One region of the Rugamonas sp. GW822-FHT03B10 genome, then DNA from elsewhere that is predicted to be linked to it. Evidence: predicted binding sites of a transcription regulator. Region 1 holds the regulator's gene; each other region holds the start of a gene.
The links. Region 1 encodes sigma-54, which starts transcription at its own class of promoters, with help from an activator protein. Its sites were predicted from a motif close to TGGCANGNAANCTGCTTT; they were not measured.
Positions count from the first base shown of each region.

Region 2: the regulator sigma-54 is predicted to act here: its motif matches at 3,498-3,515, upstream of AC1RQG_RS24520 (urease accessory protein UreD).
Region 3: the regulator sigma-54 is predicted to act here: its motif matches at 4,261-4,278, upstream of AC1RQG_RS25030 (2Fe-2S iron-sulfur cluster binding domain-containing protein).
Region 4: the regulator sigma-54 is predicted to act here: its motif matches at 2,379-2,396, upstream of AC1RQG_RS14105 (CmpA/NrtA family ABC transporter substrate-binding protein).

Region 1 is NZ_JBXANP010000001.1:498,478-504,324, forward strand. It holds gene AC1RQG_RS02270 (KdsC family phosphatase) at 1-519, shown strand, start outside; gene lptC (LPS export ABC transporter periplasmic protein LptC) at 529-1,122, shown strand; gene lptA (lipopolysaccharide transport periplasmic protein LptA) at 1,140-1,712, shown strand; gene lptB (LPS export ABC transporter ATP-binding protein) at 1,715-2,470, shown strand; gene AC1RQG_RS02290 (RNA polymerase factor sigma-54) at 2,488-3,963, shown strand; gene hpf (ribosome hibernation-promoting factor, HPF/YfiA family) at 4,038-4,394, shown strand; gene AC1RQG_RS02300 (metalloregulator ArsR/SmtB family transcription factor) at 4,702-5,034, shown strand; gene AC1RQG_RS02305 (YeeE/YedE family protein) at 5,031-5,462, shown strand; gene AC1RQG_RS02310 (DUF6691 family protein) at 5,473-5,847, shown strand, end outside.
Region 2 is NZ_JBXANP010000022.1:51,726-57,572, forward strand. It holds gene AC1RQG_RS24500 (ATP-binding protein) at 1-376, shown strand, start outside; gene AC1RQG_RS24505 (response regulator transcription factor) at 366-902, shown strand; gene hpaR (homoprotocatechuate degradation operon regulator HpaR) at 1,033-1,512, opposite strand; gene AC1RQG_RS24515 (methyl-accepting chemotaxis protein) at 1,750-3,396, shown strand; gene AC1RQG_RS24520 (urease accessory protein UreD) at 3,547-4,398, shown strand; gene AC1RQG_RS24525 (urease subunit gamma) at 4,411-4,713, shown strand; gene AC1RQG_RS24530 (urease subunit beta) at 4,804-5,130, shown strand; gene ureC (urease subunit alpha) at 5,132-5,847, shown strand, end outside.
Region 3 is NZ_JBXANP010000024.1:37,595-43,441, reverse strand. It holds gene AC1RQG_RS25055 (YHS domain-containing protein) at 1-1,135, opposite strand, end outside; gene AC1RQG_RS25050 (MmoB/DmpM family protein) at 1,147-1,416, opposite strand; gene AC1RQG_RS25045 (aromatic/alkene monooxygenase hydroxylase subunit beta) at 1,426-2,418, opposite strand; gene AC1RQG_RS25040 (phenol hydroxylase subunit) at 2,440-2,727, opposite strand; gene AC1RQG_RS25035 (catechol 2,3-dioxygenase) at 2,737-3,672, opposite strand; gene AC1RQG_RS25030 (2Fe-2S iron-sulfur cluster binding domain-containing protein) at 3,707-4,033, opposite strand; gene AC1RQG_RS25025 (VOC family protein) at 4,584-5,060, shown strand; gene AC1RQG_RS25020 (hypothetical protein) at 5,198-5,566, opposite strand; gene AC1RQG_RS25015 (penicillin-insensitive murein endopeptidase) at 5,568-5,847, opposite strand, start outside.
Region 4 is NZ_JBXANP010000007.1:224,594-230,440, forward strand. It holds gene dnaJ (molecular chaperone DnaJ) at 1-731, shown strand, start outside; gene can (carbonate dehydratase) at 841-1,518, shown strand; gene AC1RQG_RS14100 (ANTAR domain-containing response regulator) at 1,656-2,279, shown strand; gene AC1RQG_RS14105 (CmpA/NrtA family ABC transporter substrate-binding protein) at 2,561-3,736, shown strand; gene cobA (uroporphyrinogen-III C-methyltransferase) at 3,747-4,541, shown strand; gene AC1RQG_RS14115 (MFS transporter) at 4,868-5,847, shown strand, end outside.

The DNA of each region.
Region 1 (5,847 bases):
GAGAACGTGGCCCGCGCCGCCAAGGTCAAACTGATGATCTTCGACGTGGACGGCGTGCTGACCGACGGCAGCCTGCACTACGGCGCCGACGGCGAGGCCCTGAAGACCTTCAACGTGCACGACGGCCTCGGCATCAAGCTGCTGCAGGAGTCGGGCGTGCAGACGGCCATCATCAGCGCGCGCGTGTCGCCGCAGGTGGTCAAGCGCGCGGCCGACCTCGGCATCGCCTTCCTGCACCAGGGCGGGCACGACAAGCTGACCCCGTTCAACGCGCTGCTCGAGAAGACGGGCTTGACGGCCGACCAGGTGGGCTTCATCGGCGACGACGTGGTCGACCTGCCGATCCTGACCCGGGTCGGTTTCGCGGTGGCCGTGCCCAATGGCCGCGCCGACGTGACCGGCCGCGCGCACCACGTGACGGAGGCGGCCGGCGGCCGTGGCGCCGTGCGCGAAGTGTGCGAATTCCTGCTGCGGGCGCAGGGCAACTACGACAAGATCATGGCCCAGTTCCTGGTCTGAGGCGGCATCATGCACAAGAAAACGGCATACCGCTGGCGCATGACCCTGATCATGCTGTTCGGGGTGGCGTTCGCGCTCGGCACGTTCTGGCTGGTGCAGGTGGTCAACCAGGCGGGCCGCCAGGCCGAGGCCGACAGCCACCGCAACGAGCCCGATTACATCATCGAGCGCTTCAGCTTCGTGCGCCTGGACCAGGCGGGCCAGCCCAGCTACATCATCGCCGGCGACAAGCTGACCCACCACCCGGCCGACGATTCGTCCGACGTCGAGCGCCCGACCGTGCACAGCCTGTCGGGCGACCAGCCGCCGATGAACGTGCGCGCCGAGCGGGCGCGCGTGGACCAGGACAACAGCCGCGTCAAACTAAGCGGCGACGTGCGGGTCGACCGTCCGGCCACGGCCACCAGCCAGGCCATGCGGATGAACACGTCCGCGCTGACGCTGTACCCGGACGACGAGAAAATGGAAACGGACCAGCCGGTCACCCTGCAACTGGGCGCCTCCAGCGCCAGCGGCACCGGCATGAAGGCCGACAACGCCACGCGCCAGATCCAGCTGGGCGGCCGTGGCCAGATCCACGTGCCGCCGCGGGCGGCGCATTGACATAGAACGGACTCGCAATGAACAAATTTATCCTGTCGGCCGCCCTGTTGTGGGCGGCGGCCGGGCTGGCCCACGCGGAAAAGGCGGACTCCAGCAAGCCCACCGAAATCAAGTTCGACCAGCTCGAGGTGGACGACGTCAAGCAGACCAAGACCGCCATCGGCAACGTGATCCTCACGCGCGGCACCCTGCAGATGAAGTCGCCCAAGGCCGTGATGAAGGAAGACCCTGAGGGCTACCAGTACGTGACCATGACCAGCACCCCCGGCACCCCCGCCACGTTCCGCCAGAAGCGCGACGGCGAGGGCGACCAGTGGGTCGAGGGCCAGGCCGACCGCATCGAGTACGACGGCAAGACGGAACTGGTCAAGCTGTTCTCGAACGCCCAGATCCGGCGCCTGGAGGCGGGCAAGCCGAGCGACGAGGTGCGCGGCGAGTTCATCTCCTACGACAGCCGCAAGGAATTCTTCGCCGTCAAGAACACGGCCAGCGGCGAGAGCAAGCCCGGCGCCGGCCGCGGCACCATGGTGATCCAGCCGTCCAACAAGGGCGCGGCCCCGGCCGCGTCCGTGCCGCCGGCGGGGAAATGACGATGGAGACCCAACGCTGCGGCAGTACCCTGATCGTGCGCGGTCTGCAAAAGAGCTACGGCAAGCGCCAGGTGGTGCACGACGTGTCGCTGCAGGTCGAGTGCGGCGAAGTGGTGGGCCTGCTGGGGCCGAACGGCGCCGGCAAGACCACCTCGTTCTACATGATCGTCGGCCTGGTGCCGTCGGACGCGGGCACGATCGACATCTCCGGCGTCGACATCTCGTCGCTGCCGATCCACCGGCGCGCCGTGATGGGCCTGTCCTACCTGCCGCAGGAGGCGTCGGTGTTCCGCAAGCTGACGGTGGAGGAGAACATCCGCGCCGTGCTGGAGATCCAGCAAGTGAACGGCAAGCCTTTATCCAAGGCGCAAATTGATGAACGGCTCAATACCCTGCTGGCCGACCTGCAAATCGAGAAACTGCGCGACAATCCGGCGCTGTCCCTGTCCGGGGGCGAGCGGCGCCGGGTCGAGATCGCGCGCGCACTGGCCACCAACCCCCGCTTCGTGCTGCTCGATGAACCCTTCGCCGGGGTCGACCCGATCGCCGTGATTGAGATCCAGCGCATCGTGCGCTTCCTCAAGGAACGCGGCATCGGCGTGTTGATCACCGATCACAATGTGCGCGAAACGCTGGGCATCTGCGACCGCGCGTATATCATCAACCAGGGCACGGTACTGGCGTCAGGCCGGCCGGACGACATCATCGCCAACGAGTCGGTGCGTCGCGTGTATCTGGGTGAACACTTCCGTATGTAAGGTATGTAAGTCAAGCCATGAAACAGTCATTGCAACTGCGCACTTCGCAGCACCTCGCGCTCACCCCGCAACTGCAGCAATCGATCCGTCTGCTGCAATTGTCCACCCTGGAGTTGCACCAGGAACTGGAACAGTTGTTGACCGATAATCCGCTGCTGGAGCGGCTCGACGATCCGCTCGACCACTCGGTGCGGCTGCTGGCCGACGGCGCCATCAGCCAGCAGAGCGCGCCGGCCGAGGCGGCGCCCGAAGGTCCGCCCGGCCAGCAGCAGGACGCCGCCGCGCCGGCCGAGGCCGAACCGTACGAGGGCGGCGACGGCGACGGCGCGCCCGAGGGCGAGATGGACTGGGGCGAGGCCGGCCGCGCCAAGACCTCCGACGACGAGGACGCCCGGCCCCAGCTCGAGGCCAACCACTGCACGCTGCGCGAGCACCTGATGGAGCAGATGCGGGTGACGGTGCTGGAGACGCGCGACCGGGCGCTGGTGGAGATCATCATCGACGCGCTCGACGAGAACGGCTACCTGGAGGAGCCGCTGGAGGAGATCCTGGCGCGCCTGCCCGAGGAGCTGGCGATCGAGCCCGAGGAACTGCACACCGCCTTGACCCTGCTGCAAAGTTTCGACCCCGTGGGCGTGGGCGCGCGCAACGCGTCCGAATGCCTGGCGCTGCAGATCAAGCGCATGCCGCACGTGCCGCTGGTGACGCGGCGCATGGCGCTGACCATCGTCGAGCAGCACCTGGCCTGGTTCGCCCAGCGCGACTTCAACAAGTTGAAGAAGGCCCTGCAGTGCGACGAGGAGGACCTGCGCGAGGCCCAGGCCGTGATCCGCCAGTGCAATCCGCATCCGGGCGCCGCGTTCGCGTCGGACGTGTCGGACTACGTGGTGCCGGACGTGATCGTCAAGAAGGCCCGCAACGGCTGGCAGGTGAGCCTGAACAACGACGTGATGCCGCGCCTGCGCGTGAACGCCATGTACGCCAACCTGCTCAAGCAGGGCAAGGGCGAGGGCGCCATGGGGGCCCAGCTGCAGGAGGCCAAGTGGCTGATCAAGAACATGCGCCAGCGCTTCGACACCATCCTGCGCGTGGCGCAGGCGATCGTGGAGCGGCAAAAGAATTTCTTCTCGCATGGCGCGGTCGCCATGAGGCCCCTTGTGTTGCGCGAAATAGCTGATACACTGGGACTACACGAGAGCACTATTTCTCGGGTAACAACTCAAAAATATATGCTGACCCCGCATGGCATGTTTGAGTTGAAATATTTCTTCGGTAGCCATGTCGCCACGGAAGCGGGGGGAGAAGCCTCCTCGACGGCGATACGGGCACTGATCGTGCAATTGACAGGAGCAGAAGACCCTAAAAATCCTTTATCCGACAGTAAGATTGCGGACATGCTGGGAGAACAAGGCATGGTGATTGCGCGACGGACTGTTGCCAAATATCGCGAAGCGTTGAAGATCCCGCCAGTCAGTCTCCGTAAATCTTTGTAGTTATCTGGTTCCTGCGCGCCCGGCCGCAATGGGCGCGGCACTAACCGCCAGCGACATCATCTTTAGGAGTGTGTATGAATCTCACCATCAGTGGACATCATCTCGAAGTGACCCCAGCGATCCGCGAATACGTGCAGAACAAGCTGGAGCGCGTCAAACGCCACTTCGATCAAGTGATTGATATTGCTGTCATCCTGACCGTAGATAACCTCACCGAGAAAGAGAAGCGCCAGAAGGCCGAAATCAATTTGCGCATGTCGGGCAAGACCGTGTACGTGGAGAGCCTGTCGCAGGACCTGTACGCCGCCATCGACACCCTGATCGACAAGCTCGATCGCCAGGTCATGAAATACAAAGCCAAAGTTCAGGAACACGGCCACGACGCCATCAAGCATCTGCCGGACACCTTCGAACCCGCCGCCACCGCATAAGACGGTCCCCGGCACACCAAACAAAGGGCGCATCTGGCGCCCTTTTTTGCGCCCCGCGCCGGCGGGCCGATACGATAAAACAATATAAACGGTATAAACCGTATTGCCTCCGGGCGGCGCGCTGCGCGCCACGCAGCCGGCGAACAGCGCCATGGCGATGTTGCCGCCGCCGCCGATCACGCCCACCTTCTTGCCGCGGATGTCGACCACGTCGTCTCGCCTGTTCAAACGGCCACTTGAAATTTTATGCGCACATAATATATATTTAGGTATAATGTTCGCTGTAACCAATCGCAAGGGAGGACGCATGGACGATGCGACCATCGATATCGATCATTTGCGGGCCAAGGCCGGTCAGGCCAGCGGCCTGCTCAAGGCGCTGGCCAACCCGGACCGGCTGCTGCTGCTGTGCCAGATGACGCAGGACGAATACAGCGTCGGCATGCTGGAGGAGTTGACCGGCATACGCCAGCCCACGCTGTCGCAGCAGCTGACGGTGCTGCGCCAGGAGGAGCTGGTGAGCACGCGGCGCGAAGGCAAGCAGATTTTTTACCGGATAGCCAGCCCGGCGGCGCTGGCGGTGCTGCAGGTGCTGTACCAGCAGTTTTGCAATGACGACGGCCAAGGAGCCACATTATGACTATCGCCTGGAATCTCTTCACGCCGTGGGGCGCGCTGATCGGCGGCGCGCTGATCGGGCTGTCGGCGGCCCTGCTGCTGCTGTTCAACGGCCGCATCGCCGGCATCGCCGGCATCGCTGGCGGGCTGCTGCGCCCGCGCGCGGGCGACATCGGCTGGCGCCTCGCGTTCGTGGGCGGGCTGGTGGCCGCGCCGCTGGCCTACAGCCTGGTGGCGGGCCTGCCCGCCGTGCAGATCGACGCCGGCAGCGGCACGCTGATCGCGGCCGGTCTGCTGGTGGGCTTCGGCACCCGCTACGGTTCGGGCTGCACCAGCGGCCACGGCGTGTGCGGTCTGTCGCGCCTGTCGCCGCGCTCGATGGTGGCCACCGGCGCCTTCATGGCGGCCGGTTTCGTCACCGTGTTTATTGCGCGCCACGTGTTCGGTTAAGGGGAAAAGTATGACCATCGCTATCGCATTGTTGTCCGGCCTGATCTTCGGCATCGGCCTGATTATCTCCGGCATGACCAACCCGGCCAAGGTGCTGGGCTTTCTCGACCTGGGCGGCAACTGGGACCCGTCGCTGGGCCTCGTGATGGCCGGCGCCATCGCCGTCGGCATGCTGGCGTTCCGCTACGCCGGCACACATCCGAAGACGCTGCTGGGCGTGGCCATGAGCCTGCCCGGCACCAAGGTGATCGACCGCCGCCTCGTTCTGGGCGCCTTGATCTTCGGCGCCGGCTGGGGCCTGGCCGGCTTCTGCCCCGGCCCCGCGCTGGCCTCGCTCACCACGGGCGGCAGCAAGGTCTTGCTGTTCGTGGGCGCCATGGTGGCC
Region 2 (5,847 bases), on a different contig from region 1:
CATCGGCGAGGATCTGCCGGTGGTGTTCGACTCGGCCCTCAAGCAGATGATCTGCAACGTGCTCGACAACGCGCTCGAAGCGTCGCCCGAGTGGCTGAGCTTCGTCGCCACGCGCGAAGGCGACATGCTGGTCATGTCCGTGTCCGACAGCGGCCCCGGTTTCGCGCCCGAGATCCTGGCCCAGTTCGGCAAGCCCTACAATTCGAGCAAGGGCCGGCCCGGTGGCGGGCTGGGCTTGTTCCTGGCCGTGAACGTGGCCCGCACGCTGGGCGGCACGGTCGAAGCGCGCAACCGGCCGCAAGGCGGCGCGTCGGTGCAAATGCGGCTGCCGCTGGCCGCGCTGCTGTTGGAAGAGGAGTCGGCCGATGCCGAATGAACGACTGTTACTGATCATCGAAGACGACGCCGCGTTCGCGCGCACCCTGAGCCGCTCGTTCGAGCGGCGCGACTACACGGTGCTGCTGGCCGCCAACCAGGAGGAGGCGGCCGCGCTGCTGGAGCAGCACAACCCCGGCTACGCCGTGGTCGACCTCAAGCTGAAGGGCAACTCCTCGGGGCTGGCCTGCGTGCAGATGCTGCACCAGCACGACGAGGACATGCTGATCGTGGTGCTGACCGGCTTCGCCAGCATCAACACGGCGGTCGAGGCGATCAAGCTGGGCGCCTGCCAGTACCTGGCCAAGCCGTCCAACACGGACGACATCGAAGCCGCCTTCGGCCACGTGGCCGGCAGCGCGGAGATCGAAGTGACGGCCCGCTCCACGTCGATCAAGACGCTGGAGTGGGAGCGCATCCACGCCGTGCTGGCCGAGACCGACTTCAACATCTCCGAGACAGCGCGCCGCCTCGGCATGCACCGGCGCACGCTGGCGCGCAAGCTGGAAAAGCAGCGGGTGAAGTAGACAGACCTGAAATTCGGTATTCGCTGTAACAATTCCAATTCGGTGTCAGGTCTGTCATTTGGACAGGCAGCGCACAGCTTTGCGTTTCCTCAAGGGGCGGGCACTCGCGGCATAACCGCGCGTGCGCCCGTCAGCCTTCATTCCCTCCATGCATTTCCGGCAGCGCGGTGCGCGCCACCTTTGCCGGGTCCAGCTCGACGAACGCCTCGCACACATCAATCAGCGCCTGGAACCGTTCCGCCCCAAATGCCTGCTCGATGTGCTCGTACTGTCCCAATATCAGCGGCAGCAACTGCGCCACGACCTCGCGTCCCTGGGCGTCGAGCCGCACCATGACGCGGCGTTTGTCGCCGGCGACGGGGCGGCGCACCACCAGTCCGCCCTTTTCCATGCGTGCCAGCACGCCGGTCATGCTGGCGCTGACCATGCCGCATTGCCGGCATAGTTCGCGCGGTTCCAGCGCGCCGTGTTCGGCCAGTCCGCGCAGGATGCGCCACTGTTGCTCCGAGATGCCGAACTGGTGCAGCAGCGGCCGGAAATACTGCATCAGGCTTTCCCTGGTCCGTCCGATGAGCTGAGGCAAATCGGGAAACGGGATCGGGCTATTCATCGGTGCTCCATGTAATGTTGAGGGTTTTGCTCAAGTATATCAGTTGACTGAGAGCAAGTTACATGCTGTAATCACTAATATGTTAGTAGTTCACAAGGCTACAGACGCTATACCTCCGTTGTCTCCGCGACCGTCCCCCATGGTCGCGCCCAACCCGGTGTGATGCGCGCCATCCGTGCGCCCGCGACACCCGTTCACGCCGCTTTGGCGCCTTCAAGAACTGATCGAGTAGAAAACATGTTGCTAAATAACCTCAAAGTGGGCACCCGCCTGACCATCGGCTTTTTTGGGCTGATCCTGCTGCTGGCCGGCGTGACGGTGCTGGGCGTGACGCGCCTGAGCGCGCTGAACGAGAGCACGGAACTGATCGTCAAGGACCGTTACCCCAAGGTCGCCATCGCCAACAAGATTTTGCAGGGTATCAGCGGCAGCGCGATCACCTTGCGCGACTTGTTGCTGACCGACGATCCGCGGCAGATCAAGAATGACCTCGATTCCATCGAAGCCATCCGCGTCGAGGTCAGCGCCGATATCGCGCTGCTGGACAAGCTGTTGTCCACGCCCAAGGGGCGGGAAATTTTTGCCCAGCTGGTGCAGGCGCGCGGCGACTACCGTGTCAGCCAGGATGCGTTTCTTCAACAGCTCGCGGCCGGCAACAAGGAACAAGCGACCGCGATCTTGCGCGGCGAGTTGCTGCGCAAGCAGAAGGTGTACTTTGCCCAGGTCGAGAACCTCATCAAGCTGGGCAGCCAGCTGATGGAAAAGAGCGGCGCCGAGGTGGCGCACGAATACAGCAGCGGCGCGACCATCATGCTGACGCTGGCCGGGCTGGCGATGGTGCTGGGCACCGGCTTTAGCTATGTGGTCAGCAACAGCATCACCCGGCCGCTGCGACGGGCCGTCGAGATCGCCCGCACGGTGGCGTCCGGTGACCTGAGCAGCCGCATCGAAGTCCATTCGCGCGATGAAACCGGGCAGCTGATGCAGGCGCTGCACGACATGAACGCCAGCCTGACGCGGCTGGTCGGCGAGGTGCGCCACGGCACCGAGGCGATCGCCGCCGCCACGGCCGACATCGCGGAAGGCAACCAGGATCTGTCGGCCCGCACCGAGCACCAGGCCAGTTCGCTGGAGGAGACGGCCTCGTCGATGGAGGAATTGACGGCCACCGTGCACCAGAACACCGACAACGCGCGGCTGGCCAATGAGCTGGCCGCTTCGGCCTCGGCCGTCGCCGTGCAGGGCGGCGAGGTGGTGAGCCAGGTGGTCGACACCATGGCAGCCATCCACACCGCGTCCAACAACATCGTCGACATCATCAGCGTGATCGACGGCATCGCCTTCCAGACCAACATCCTGGCGTTGAATGCGGCCGTGGAGGCGGCGCGCGCGGGCGAGCAGGGACGCGGTTTCGCCGTGGTGGCGGGTGAAGTGCGCAACCTGGCCCAGCGCTCCGCCACGGCGGCCAAGGAGATCAAGGTCCTGATCGACGATTCGGTGCAGCAGGTCGATGCCGGTGGCAAGCTGGTGGAGCGGGCCGGGAGCACGATGGCCGACGTCGTCGACAGCGTCAAGCGCGTCGCCGGCATCATGGGCGAGATCGGCGCGGCCAGCCATGAGCAGAGCCTTGGCATAGGCCAGGTGCACCAGGCCATCAGTGAGATGGACCAGGTGACGCAGCAGAATGCCGCGCTGGTCGAGGAGGCCGCCGCCGCCGCCGAGGCGTTGCGGGAGCAGGCGGCCCATCTGACGCAGATGGTCAGCGTGTTCAAGCTGGCCGGCCAGGCGACGCCGGCGCCGGTGCAACTGGCCGCGCGTGCGCGTCCGGCGCCGACCCTGATCCGGCCGGCACGGTTGGAGGAATCGTGGGAGGCGTTCGAATAGCGGATCGCCGCACGAACGACCTTCTCCGCACGGAATTGGTGCAAGCTAACCAAGCCAGTGCGGGAAGTTGACTCAAAGCATGGTTAACTGAACATAAACGCTGGCACGCATATTGCTCATCAGTAAGGGTCGTCACTTGATTACCCTACCATGCCTGATTGCATCGCCCCGACAGGATTGTCCGCCAGCCACAGCGCCTGGCAGGCCAGTCTCGCGCTCGGATTTGCCGACGATGCCGGCACCACCCGCCTGACCGACAATACGCACTGCGGCCCGCTGCGGGTGCAAAAGCCGCTGTACCCGGAAGGCGGCGCCGTGTGCCACGCCATCATCATCCATCCACCGGGCGGCGTGGTCGGGGGCGACCAGCTTTCCATCACCGCCACCGTGGGCGCGCATGCGCACGCCTTGCTGAGCACGCCCGGCGCGGCCAAGTGGTACAAGGCCAACGGCAGGCGCTCGCGCCAGCAACTGCGGCTGGACGTGGAACAGGGCGCGTCGCTCGAATGGCTGCCGCAGGAAGCCATCTTCTTCGACCAGGCCGACGTGGCGCTGGAACAGACCATCACCCTGGCGGCCGACGCCCGCTACATCGGCTGCGACATCGTGTGCATGGGCCGGCGCGCGTCGGGCGAGACCTTCGCCACCGGCCGCGTGGCGCAGCGCACCCGCATCCACCGCGACGACAAATTGATCTGGTGGGAGCAGGGCGCGCTCAATGGCGGCCGGCTCGATAGCCCGCTTACGCTCAATGGCCACACCGTCTGCGCCACGCTGATCGCCATCGGCCCGCCGCTGCCCGCTTCCGTGCTGGCGGACTTGCGCGCCGCGCTGGCGGACGAGGCCTGGTTCGGCATCACGCAAACCAAGGGCGTGCTGGTGGCGCGCCATCTAGGCGACGACAGCGAGGCGGCCCGCCGCATCATGCTCACCGTGTGGCGCGCCGTGCGCCCCCATCTGCTCGGGCGCGAGGCCGTCACGCCGCGCATCTGGCAAACCTGAACTGGAACCGTCATGGACCTGACCCCACGCGAAAAAGACAAGCTGTTGATCTTCACGGCCGGCCTGCTGGCCGAGCGCCGCCTCGCGCGCGGCCTGAAGCTCAATTATCCGGAGGCGATCGCCCTCATCACCTGCGCCATCATGGAAGGCGCGCGCGATGGCAGGACGGTGGCCCAGCTGATGTCGGACGGCGCCAGGATCCTGACCCGCGCCGACGTGATGGAGGGCGTGCCCGAGATGATCCCCGATATCCAGGTCGAGGCCACGTTCCCGGACGGGAGCAAGCTGGTGACCGTGCATCACCCGATCCCGTGAGCGGGCCGACGATCTCGGCCCGCTCTCCGCGCGCGGCGGCCCACCCGGCCGCCGACGTGCACTTTTTTTGTCATTTTTAAGGAGCCCTTCATGATCCCAGGCGAATATCTGCTCGAAGAGGGCGCAATCGGATTGAACACGGGACGCGAGACGGCCACGGTGGTGGTCCAGAATCGTGGCGACCGGCCGATACAGGTCGGTTCGCATTTCCATTTTTTCGAGGCCAATTCCGCGCTGGCGTTCGAGCGCTGGAAGGCGTATGGCATGCGCCTCAATATCGCGGCCGGCACCGCCGTCCGTTTTGAACCGGGCCAGCAGCGCACCGTTGAACTGGTCAGACTGGCCGGCGACCAGGAGGTCTATGGCTTCAACGGCGCGGTGCAGGGCAAACTGAAATCCTCTCCACCCAGGAGCTGACATGGCGACCATTTCGCGCCAGGCCTACGCGGAGATGTTCGGTCCCACCAAGGGGGACCGCATCCGGCTGGCCGACACCGAGTTGTTCATCGAGATCGAGCACGATTACGCCACCTATGGCGAGGAAGTGAAGTTCGGCGGCGGCAAAGTGATCCGCGACGGCATGGGCCAGTCGCAGCGCGTGCACGCGCACGTGATGGACACCGTCATCACCAACGCCGTCATCGTCGACCACTGGGGCATCGTGAAGGCCGACATCGGCCTGAAGGACGGCATGATCGCCGCCATCGGCAAGGCCGGCAATCCCGACATCCAGCCCGACGTGACGATGGCCATCGGCGGCGCCACCGAGATCATCGCGGGCGAGGGCATGATCGTCACGGCCGGCGGGGTCGACACCCACATCCACTTCATCTGCCCGCAGCAGATCGAGGAGGCGTTGATGAGCGGCGTGACGACCATGATCGGCGGCGGCACCGGCCCGGCGGCCGGCACCTCGGCCACCACCTGCACGCCGGGCCCGTGGCATCTGCACGCGATGCTGGGCGCGGCCGACGCATTCCCCATGAACCTGGGCTTCCTCGGCAAGGGCAATGTGAGCCTGCCGGCGCCGCTGGAGGAGCAGGTGCGGGCCGGCGCCATCGGCCTCAAACTGCACGAGGACTGGGGCAGCACCCCGGCCGCCATCGACAACTGCCTGTCCGTGGCCGACCGCAT
Region 3 (5,847 bases), on a different contig from region 1:
AGCGCGGCCGGTAGTACTTGTCGAACGTGGTCGGGTACTTGGCCGACAGCCATTCCATGTCGTCCTCGGACGGAATCCAGCTGTGGAAGGCGGTGCCGAAGCTCCACTGGTACAGGCCCAGCATGAACTGGTGCGACATGTGGTCGATCGCCTCGCCGGCGTCGGCCCAACCCTTGGGAGGACGGATGCCGTAGCGCGCCAGGTCGCGGAACAGCGCGCCGCCGTTCTCCTCGCCGTAGATCTCCCACGCCTCGCGCCACGACATGACGCGCTTGGGCAGCATGTAGTCCATCATGGTGCTGACCAGGCCCAGCACGCGGAAGCCGCGCCAGAACCACTTGTCGATCCAGCCCTGCACGATGGGCAGGTTGTCCGGGTCCTGCTCCAGCATGAACTTGATGCACTCCAGGCCCAGCGTCATGTGGCGCGCCTCGTCCGACTGGGCCGAGAAGCCGAAGGTGACGGTGGCCATGTCGCCGTTGTAGGCGGCGCCGGACATGAACGGCACGAACAGCAGGTTGGTCAGCACGTATTCGAACGAGAAGCCGATGGCGATCATGAATTCGAACGGGCCGGCCGACATCGCGTCGTCGAAGAACGAGCGCGCCACCGAGGTGTACCAGATGCGGTCGCGCTGGTCGGCGAAGGCGTGGAAGCCGTTGTAGTACTTGTTGTAGTTCGACAGCGCATGGATTTGCGTCTGCGCGTGGCGGATCTCGTCGATGGCCTGCATCTGGCAAGCCACCTGCGTGCCCACGCCGGGGAACTCGCGGCCCGCGCGCGAGAAGCCCTTGTGCGCCGCGTACTCGCCGGGGCTGATCGCCTGCAGGAAGATCTTCAGCGCGCTCAGGTAGCGCGCGTCCGTGATGTTCAGGTGGCCGTTGTTCTGGGCGTGCGCGTCGATCACGGCGTAGAACTTGCGCTCCTTCTCGGCCTGGTATTTCCAGTACGAGTCCATGGTCAGGCGGAACGGGTCTTCCCACTTCTCCCAGTCGTGGATCTTGATGCCCTCGTAGCGCGCGTACGGGTACACCTCCTCCTGCGGCTGGTAGCTGGTTTCCCAGGCCAGGTCGCGGGTCAGCAAACGGTATTTTTCCTTCAGGCCCAGCTTGGGCTTGGTGACTTTGGTATCCATGTCGTGATTCCTTAATTGTTCCAGTGGAGCGTGAGTTCGTCTTCCGTCTCGTCGACGTTGCCGCTGAGCGTGATCAGGTTGACCTGCAGTTCCTGCAGATCGAAATGGGCGCCGGTCTGCTCCTCGATGGAGCTGCGGCGGATCACCAGGTGGCCGGGGGCGTTGATCTTGACCATGGCCGGATCGCGCTTGATGGTGGCCTCCGGGTTGTCGGCCAGGATGGCGTCGATGATGGGACGGGTCGCTTCGTTCGCTTGCAGTGCGATAAATACAGTGGACATGGTGCCTCCTCAGACTTCGATGCCGATTTTGTTCATACGCGCCTTGAAGGCCGCCACTTCCTCGCCGAGCACCTCGTCGGCCTCCGCGCCCAGCGCCAGACCGGCCACCGGCAGCAACGCGCTCGCCGCGCGGTTACTCCACTTCTGGGTCCAGTCCTGCAGCACGGCGCGGTTATGCGCCGACTCCGCCGCGGCGGTGCGCAGCACGGCATCGACCCACTTGCGGGTTTCGTCGAACCAGTCGTTCATGAACTGGGTGAGCATGGCCACGGCCGAACCGCCGGCCGTGGACCAGGTGTCGTCCACCACGCGCTCGTAGATCAGCGGGTACAGCAAACCGTCCATCGCCGCGTTCTGCGCCACGAACAGCTCGAACGGATCGCGCAGCACCAGGCAATCCTCCATGTAGCGGCGCAGCGGCTGCCACGCGTCGTCGGTCATCCAGGCGCGCTTGCCCTCGGCCAGCGCGTCCGTGCCCTCCAGCAGCAGGCCAAGGCGCGACAGGTACTGCGCGATGCCCAGGTTGTCCATCGCGTGGTACATGCACGGCTGGGTGAAGATGGTGCTGTAGCCGTAGCCGCAGATGAAGGTGTTGTTCAGGTTCGCGCCATAGGCCGCGTGACGCAGCGGCACCAGCACGCGCAGGGCCGCCTCCTTCAGGTTGTCCGGCAGCGCGTCGGCCAGGCCGCGCGATTCGACGAAGCTGAAGTTGGCCTCGGCCGTGTCCTGCTGGCGGGCGCGGGCCAGCGTGTAGGTGTTGTAGTAGAACTGGCGCGGGTCCTTCAACGCGTACCAGTCGGCCATCACGATCTTGGTGATGGAGGCGTCGTACAGTTCCTGGCTCGGGTCCCAAGTGGGGCGATAGTGCAGGTTCTCGGCGGCCTGGATATCGTAGCTGCCCTCCTGGTAGCGCGAGGCTGGCTTGTCGCCAAAGCGGCGCGCCAGGTGGTCGAAGGTTTGCCGCAGGGGCTGGATGCTCAGTGTTTGCAGATCGATTTGCATGGTGGTTCTCAAATAAGATGGTTATGCATCGGTGGACTTGAACGGGTGCGCGGTCGCATCGGACAGGCGCCAGTCCCAGTCGTCGGGCGTGTCGGACGGCGCGGACGCCGGCAGCACTTCCACCTGGTTGGCCTCGCAGAATTCCGCGTAGGCGTCCGGGGTGAGGATCAGCTCGACGAACAGTTCCGGCTCGCCGATGGCGAACTCGAACTCGATGAAGCCCTTTCCGCGCCCGCCGCGCGGACGCACGAAGCGGCGCGTGGTGTCGAGCGTGCGGGACGGCGTGGCCGTGTCCAGAACGGGTTGCATGGCGGCCTCTCAGCTGACCACGGTCAGGAAGGATTCATGCAGCTTGCGCTGCACATAGTCCAGGCCACCTTCGACGATCAGACCATCGAAGGTCCAGGTCAGCGGCGCGTGGTCCGGATACGGCGTGCGGTCTTCCTTGAACGTCTCGAAGCGGTTGCCCGACGGGTCGAACGCGTAGATGGTGCAGCCGCGCGTGACGCCGTGACGGGTCGGGCCGATATCGACCGGCACCTTGTGCATGGACATGATGTCGCCGGCGCGCAGCACGTGGTCCCAGCTGTCCATCAGGAACGAGCAGTGGTGCAGCTTGCCCGGCTCCGGGTATTCGCCGAACGCGATGTCGTGCGACTTGATCGAGCAGCTCAGGAACACCACCTGGTTGGCCTTGCCGTCCGGGGTGAGGATGTGTTCGACCAGCGTGAAGCCCAGCACGTCCACGAACAGCTTGCGCACTTCCTCTATGTTGGGGCCGTACAGCAGCGCGTGGTCGAGGCGGCGCGGCGCGATGCCGCGCTCCGACTGCGGGCTCCACGGCGTGGGGTTGACGGCACCGCAACCGTTACCGTGCGGCGCCTTCTCCGCGTACAGCTCGATGGTGTGGCCGGTGGCGACCACGAAGCGCACACGCTCGCCCGTTTCCAGCATCTCGCGCGCGGGGATGCGCTCGGTCTTGACGCCGTATTCCTTCAGGTCCGCTTCGAGCTGGTTCAGCGTCTTCACATTCAGCACCTTGAAGCCGATGAAGTCCAGGCCGGCGCGGTCGGCCTGGCGCAGCACGACGCTGGCGTGGTCGATCTCGTCCCAGCACTTGAGGTAGACGCGGCCTTGCTCGTCGCGGCCGGTTTCCTCCATGCCCATCACGTCGCGGTAGTGGCGCACGCCTTCATCCAGATCGAGAACGCGGATTTGTACATGCCCTGGACGTAAAACACCTGTCATTGCCATTTGAAGTCTCCTGGTTGTAATAAGAAAAGCTGGGTCAAGCCTGTTTGCTGGAAGGCTGGTCCAGTACTGCGCGTTTCATGTGGCCGAGCACGCGGATTTCGAGGTCCGTGCTCGGGGTGATGCGGCATGCGAGCACCCTGCCCTCGCGTTCATCGTCCGCATCGACGTGGCAGCGGCTCATCGGCTTTTGCGCGTAGCGGCCGGACAGCACCTCCACCTTGCACACACCGCAGGCGCCGCCGCGGCAGCCGAGCGGAATCCCGCGCTTGCCCAGGCGAACCATCCCTTCCAGCACCGACTTGTCGTCGGGGCAGGAAAAGACTTCCTGGGTTTCACTGACCGTTATGTTGAAAGTGGTCACGATCGCCTCCGGCCGTCAGTGGGAACGGTGGGGATGGCGGCAGCGGCCGGATCGTGATGGGGATGACGCCGCGTGGCCGTGGCTGAAGCCGGACCGGGGCGTATTGGACAAGGCTGGCGTACCACCGCCAGCCCGCAGATGGGCTGCTCGTTTCATGGCTGTCTCCTGTGAAATCGGTTTGCCGGCTGTCGCCGACAGAAAAAGATCGCATGTCTTTTTCCAGCTATTTAGCAAGCGCCGTGCCACTTCGCAAGCTATTGATTTAAAAGGAAAATGCAATAAACGCAAACTGGAAGATTCATGCCTGGCTCGACAAATTCGTTAAGCGGTAAACCGTCGTTGGACAAATTTGTCAAATGGCCGGAAGTGCCCTTGAGAGGCAGGGGCGCCGGCAGCTTGAGCGGGTGTGATTCGAACGCGGAGATGGCACCGGGACGCATGAAGCGGATGCTGCTTATTTGCTAACGGGAGTAAGCTAGGTCGCAGGACGGGATACGGCGCGTTATGGCGCGTGCGGACCAGCCCTGGTGATGACCAACAAAGGAGAACAATGATGGCAAAGAATACGATCTGCCTGTGGTACAACCATGACGCGGAAGAAGCCGCACACTTCTATGCCCGCACCTTCCCCGACAGCTCAGTCGGCGGCATCCACCGCGCGCCGTCCGATTTTCCGGGCGGTAAAGCGGGCAATGTGCTGACCGTCGAATTCACGGTCTGCGGCATCCCGTGCCTGGGCCTCAATGGCGGAGATGTTTTCAAACACAACGAAGCGTTCTCGTTCCAGATCGCCACCGACGACCAGGAGGAAACCGACCGCTACTGGAACGCGATCATCGACAACGGCGGCTCGGCCAACGCGTGCGGCTGGTGCAAGGACAAATGGGGCTTGTCGTGGCAAATCACGCCGCGCGTGCTGACCGAGGCGATGACGCAGGGTGGCGAGGTGGCGAAACGCGCGTTCGACGCGATGATGAAGATGCAGAAGATCGACGTGGCCGCGATCGAGGCGGCTGTGCGGGGTTAAACCCTCGTAAGCTAAACTCAAGCTGCTATATGAGCAGGTATATCAAAGTGATCTCCACAAAACAATGCGCCCCTCCTGGGGCGCATCGAAGCAAAAAATTCTGGCCGCATCAAGCTCTGCAAGCGGAAGATATGACATCAACAGCTAACGGTCGGGATGCTCTCGCCGGTTCGCAAATTGAGGCCGATCCAGCAACGGTATTCACTTCCTTTACGACTGTAGATGCAATCGACACCAACTTTCTGTCTCTCTCGATCGCCTTTTTCTTGACTGCAAAGCGGACGAATATCCGGCGCTATCGAATCGAACACTTCCTTAGCAGCCGGCCCTTCAATCGCCACCGTCATCGTGCGCTGGCTCGCCGTCGGCGCCTCTCGCTCGGCGAGCTCACCGGAATAAATCGTGTAACTGGCTTTCATTGGTTTCCATTCCCCAGACCATTCCGCAGCGGAAGCCACCACAAACACCACGCCAAGGCTGAGAATCACCCCGTTGATTTTTCGCATGCTAGCCTCGCATCTGTACATGAAAATGATTGTCATGCTTGATCATTTTCTCTACGAACGGCATATCTGGATCGTTGAAATAGATCAGTGCAACTGGAGCATAAATACGAAACAGATCAATCAGAACCTCTGTGGCGTCGTGGTCATACTCGGCGTCATGCCAAGTCACGGGTTCGGGCAATCCATCCTTGCGCAGTGGTCGTATGTCCACTTCCAGCCCGCTGTGGTGCGTCTTGTGGTCCAGGTTTGCCGCCCCGTTAGCCAGGCTGATATCACCGACA
Region 4 (5,847 bases), on a different contig from region 1:
CGCACGGCTTCGACACGACGATCCGCGTGCCGTCGTGGGACAAGTGCGACACCTGCCACGGTTCCGGCGCCAAGCCCGGCACCTCGCCGTCGACCTGCTCGACCTGCGGCGGCCACGGCCAGGTGCGCATGCAGCAAGGCTTCTTCAGCATCCAGCAGACCTGCCCCAAGTGCCACGGCACGGGCAAGATCATCACCGATCCGTGCTCGCCCTGCGGCGGCGCGGGCCGCATCAAGCGCAACAAGACGCTGGAGGTGAAGATTCCGGTCGGCATCGACAACGGCATGCGCATCCGCTCGTCCGGCAACGGCGAACCGGGCACCAACGGCGGGCCGTCGGGCGACTTGTACGTGGAGATCCACATCAAGCCGCATCCGGTGTTCCAGCGCGAAGGCGACGACCTGCATTGCGAAATGCCGATCTCGTTCGCCAAGGCGGCCCTGGGCGGCGACATCGAAGTGCCCACGCTGTCGGGCAAGGTGTCGTTCACGATTCCCGAAGGCACCCAGTCGGGCAAGACCTTCCGCCTGAAGGGCAAGGGCATCAAGGGCGTGCGTTCCGGTTACGCCGGCGATCTGTTCTGCCATGTGGCCGTGGAAACCCCGGTCAAGCTGACGGAAAAGCAGAAGGACATGCTGCGCGAGTTCGAGAAGGCCACCACCGAGGGCGGCGCCAAGCACAGCCCGCAGAGCAAAACCTGGAAAGACAAGGTCAAAGACTTCTTTGAGTAATTTCAGGTAGAATTCGCTCCACACATCCAGGACGCTTCGGCGTCCACAGACAGACCGCCGCCATGCCCTCCGGGACAGAACGGCGGTTTTATTATGTAGAGAGGACGAAATGAGCGAGCAAGTGATCGGTAATTCCCCCCTGCAAGATCTGCTGCGTAACAACCGCCAGTGGGCCGAATCGGAGGTCAATCGCGATCCCGAGTTTTTCAAACGCCTGGAGCAACTGGCTTCGCCCGAATATCTGTGGATCGGTTGTTCCGACAGCCGGGTGCCCGCGAACGAACTGCTGGGCCTCGCGCCGGGCGACGTGTTCGTGCACCGTAACATTGCCAACGTGGTGGTGCACTCGGACCTGAACTGCCTGTCCGTGCTGCAGTTCGCCATCGACGTGCTGAAGGTCAAGCATGTGATCATCGTGGGCCACTATGGCTGCAAGGGCGTGCACGCGGCCATGACGGGCGCCCGCGTGGGCCTGGCCGACAACTGGCTGCGCCACGTGCAGGACGTGAACCAGAAGCATGAGCGTTACCTCGGTGACGTGCTCAACACCGCCGCCCGCTCGGAACGCCTGTGCGAATTGAACGTGGTGGAGCAGGTGGTCAACGTGTGCCAGACCACCATCGTGCAGGATGCGTGGGACCGCGGCCAGCAACTGACCGTGCACGGCTGGGTCTACGGCCTCAAGGATGGCCTGCTGAACGACCTCGAAATGACGGTGACTTCCGCCGAAGACCTGGCACCCCGTCTGGCCGCCCGCCTGCAAAAGTACGGCCAACAGGCGGCCTAACGCCGTCGCCGGGGCGGTCGGCCATGCCGTCCGCCCCGGCGTTCCCCTCAGCGCGTGGTGCGGTTCTTGCTTACGTTAAGCTGCATGAAGTTTAACTTTTGCACGCCTTGAATACTCGGCTGCCACCACAATCAGCCATGCGCAATCTACGTATCGTCATCGTCAACACCGTCATCACGGCCGCCAACGCGGGCGACGTGGCCCAGCGCGCCCAGGCGGCGCGGACCCAGGCCCTGCGCGAGGGCTTGCTGGAGGCCGGCTACGACATCGTCGCCTCGCTGCCGGCCGACATGCATCTGCCCGAGCAGATCGCCCAGTTGCAGCCCGATATGATCATCATCGACGCCGAATCGGACGCCCGCGACGTGCTTGAACACATTGTCGTGGCCACCCGCGACGAGCGCCGCCCCATCGTGCTGTTCACGGAGAGCGAGGACCAGCAGTCCATGGAACAGGCCATGCGCGCCGGAGTGAGCGCTTACATCGTCGCCGGTCTCAAGGCCGACCGCATCAAGCCCGTGCTCAACGTGGCGCTGGCGCGCTTCAGGCAGGAGCAGAAGCTGCTCACGGAACTGTCGGACACCAAGCACAAGCTGGCCGAGCGCAAGGTGATCGAGCGCGCCAAGGGCTTGCTGATGGCGCGCCACCGGCTCACCGAAGACCAGGCCTACCAAAAGCTGCGCAACATGGCCATGAACAAGAACCTCAAGCTGGCCGAGATCGCGCAGCGCATCCTCGATGTCGAGGACTTGCTGGGCTGAACGCTGTCCAAAATGGTGCGCGGCACAGAAACGGTGCGCATTGCGTGCCTGCCGCCCCATCTTTTCCCCCCGAACGCCGCGTAACGCCCCTGCAACGCATGGCATGGTCCTTGCACTTCATACCGTAGCGGGTCCGGCCAACGGCGGCCGGGCTGCACGAGACAAGGGCGTCTGCACCGCATGCCAGCGAGCATGCCGGGAAGGGCGCCTTTTTATTTGTCGATGGAGAGCACTGCGATGACATGTACCCACATGCGAACCCAGCCAACCGGAGCGCGGCCATGAGCAGCGCCTTGCGACCGGAAAAGCAAACCGTCAAGATCGGCTTCAATCCACTGACCGACTGCGCCACCGTGGTCATGGCCTCCGTGCTGGGCATGGACGAGAAATACGGCATCAAGATCGTGCTGCGCAAGGAGCCGTCGTGGGCCGGCGTGCGCGACAAGCTCGTCAGCGGCGAGCTGGATGCGGCCCACCTGCTGTACGGCATGGTCTACGGCGCCCAGCTCGGCGTGGGCTGGCAGCAGAAGGACATGGCGATCCTGATGAACCTGAACCGCAACGGCCAGGCCATCACGCTGTCGCGCCGGCTGGCCGAGCAGGGCGCCGTGGACGGCCCCTCGCTGGCGGCCCTGATGCAGGGCGCGCCGCGCACCTACACCTTCGCCCAGACCTTCCCCACCGGCACCCATGCCATGTGGCTGTACTACTGGCTGGCCGCGCACGGCGTCGATCCGATACGCGACGCGCGCGTGATCACGGTGCCGCCCGCGCAGATGGTGGCCAACCTGAGCGCCGGCCACATGGACGGCTTTTGCGCCGGCGAACCGTGGGGCCACCGCGCCGTGGCCGACGGCGTGGGCGTGACGGCCGCCACCAGCCAGCAGATCTGGCCCGACCACCCGGAGAAAGTGCTGAGCACCACGGCCGCCTTCGTCAAGCACCATCCGAACACCTGCCGCGCGCTGGTGGCGGCCGTGCTGGACGCGGGCAAGTGGATCGAAGCGTCGCCGGCCAACAAGCTGGCCGCGCTGGAAATCCTGGCCGGCCACAGCTACGTCAACACCAGCCGCGACGTGATCGCGCCACGCGCGCTCGGTCATTACGAGAATGGCTTGGGCAAGAGCTGGCAAGACCCGTATTGCCTGCAATTCCATGCGGACGGCGCGGCCAACTTCCCCTATCTGTCGGACGGCATGTGGTTCATGACCCAGCTGCGGCGCTGGGGCCTGATCACGCGCGACCCCGAATACCTGGCCGTGGCCAGCCATGTGCACCAGATCGGCCTGTACCGCCAGGCCGCCGAGATGAGCGGCACGCCCGTGCCCGACAGCATGCTGCGCAGTTCCAAGCTTATGGACGGCATCGTCTGGGATGGTCGCGACCCGCGCGCCTACGCCGCCGCGTTCCCTATCCGGCACCGGGCCCAGGCCCCGGCCGACACCGCAACTTTCTGAGGAGAGCACCATGCATGATCAAGGCAGTGTCACCCTGGTGGGCGCCGGTCCCGGCGACCCGGACCTGTTGACCATCAAGGCCGTGAAAGCCATCGCCCGCGCCGACGTGGTGCTGATCGACGACCTCGTGAACCCGGAGATCCTGGTGCACGCGCCCCACGCGCGCGTGATCGAGGTGGGCAAGCGCGGCGGCTGCGAATCGACGCCGCAGGAATTCATCGAGCGGCTGATGGTGGCCGAAGCCCGCGCGGGCCACCACGTGGTGCGGCTGAAGGGCGGCGATCCCTATCTGTTCGGCCGCGGCGGCGAGGAACGCGCCACGCTGAAGGCGCACGGCATCGCCGTCGAAGTGGTGCCCGGCATCAGCAGCGGGCTGGCCGCGCCCGGTACGCTCGGTGTGCCGCTCACGCACCGGGCCTGGAGCCAGGGCGCCGTGTTCGTCACGGGCCATGGCAAGGACGCCGCGTCCGAGCCGAACTGGGTCGCGCTGGCCCAAAGCCGGCTGACGCTGGTGGTCTACATGGGCGTGGCCCGTTGCGAAGCGATCCAGGCTGGCTTGCTCGCTGGCGGCGCGGATCCGTCCACGCCGGTGGCCGTGGTGCAGTCGGCCACCCGCAGCGCGCAGCGCCAGTTGCTGACCACACTCGGCGAATTGCCGGGCGCGCTGCGCGCCAGCGGCCTGGGCAGCCCCAGCATCATCGTCATCGGCGACGTGGTGCGTTGCGCCGACGACTGGCCGGCCATGCTGGCGCAGCACGAGCTTGCCAGCCCCTGCGTCAGCGCTGGCGCGCGCGCCTGCGGCTGAGCGGCGCCTGGTGCAGCGCGCGCACCGTTAGCGTGCGTCGCTGCACCGCAACATCGCACAGCATCCGCACCAACGCCGCCCAAACTAGCCCTCAAGCAACGCTTTCCTCCCGCTTTCCCCGCTTTTCCCCGCTGTTCCCCCCTACAGCACCTTCCCGATACAGCTGGCACAGCTCTTGCAATAGGTAGGGTAAGGGATCAAAGGCGATCCCCCCTCACATTTCGCCGGTCTAACGATGGACCGGCAGGACAACGGCGTCCGCCCAACCTGGTCTTGAGACCTGAGTGGGGCGGACGCCGTTTGCGTTTTCTAAACGGGAAATCAAAATGACCAGCAAAGCTAACAGCATCAAGCTTTTCTCGATCTCCACGCCGGCGATGCGGGCCTTCCACCTGACCTGGATGGCGTTCTTCGTCTGCTTCTTCGCGTGGTTCGCCTGCGCGCCGCTGATGCCTGTGATTAAGGGCGAGTTCAACCTCAGCGTGGCGCAGATCGCCAACATCAACATCGCCGCCGTGGCCATCACCATTCTCGTGCGCCTGGTGGTCGGCCCGCTGTGCGACCACTACGGCCCGCGCAAGACCTACACCGGCCTGCTGCTACTGGGCGCCATCCCCGTGATCGGCGTGGCCTTCGCCCACAGCTATGAAAGCTTTTTGATGTTCCGCCTCGGCATCGGCGCCGTGGGCGCCAGCTTCGTCATCACCCAGTACCACACCTCGGTCATGTTCGCGCCGAAAGTGGTGGGCACGGCCAACGCGGCCTCGGCTGGCTGGGGCAACGCCGGCGGTGGCGCGGCGCAAGCGGCCATGCCGCTGCTGATGGGCGCCATGGTGATGGCCGGCGTGAGCGAGACCATGGGCTGGCGCGCCGCCCTGATCGTGCCGGGCGTGCTGATGGTCATCATGGCCGGCCTCTACTACCGCTACACCCAGGACTGCCCGGAAGGCAACTACAGCGAGATGCGCGCCGCCGGCATCCCGATCGAGGGCGGCAAGAAAGGTGGCTGGGACAGCTTCAAACTGGCCGCCGCCAACCACCGCGTGTGGCTGCTGTTCGTCACCTACGGCGCCTGCTTCGGCATCGAGATATTCATCCACAACATCGCCGCCACCTACTACGTCGACCACTTCGGCTTCTCCGTCAAGTCGGCCGGCCTGGCCGCCGGCAGCTTCGGCCTGCTGGCCCTGTTCGCCCGCGCCCTGGGCGGCTGGGTATCCGACAAGGCCGCCATGCGCGGTGACCTGAACAGCCGCGTCACGCTGCTGTTCGTGATGATGATCGGCGAAGGCGCCGGCCTGCTGTG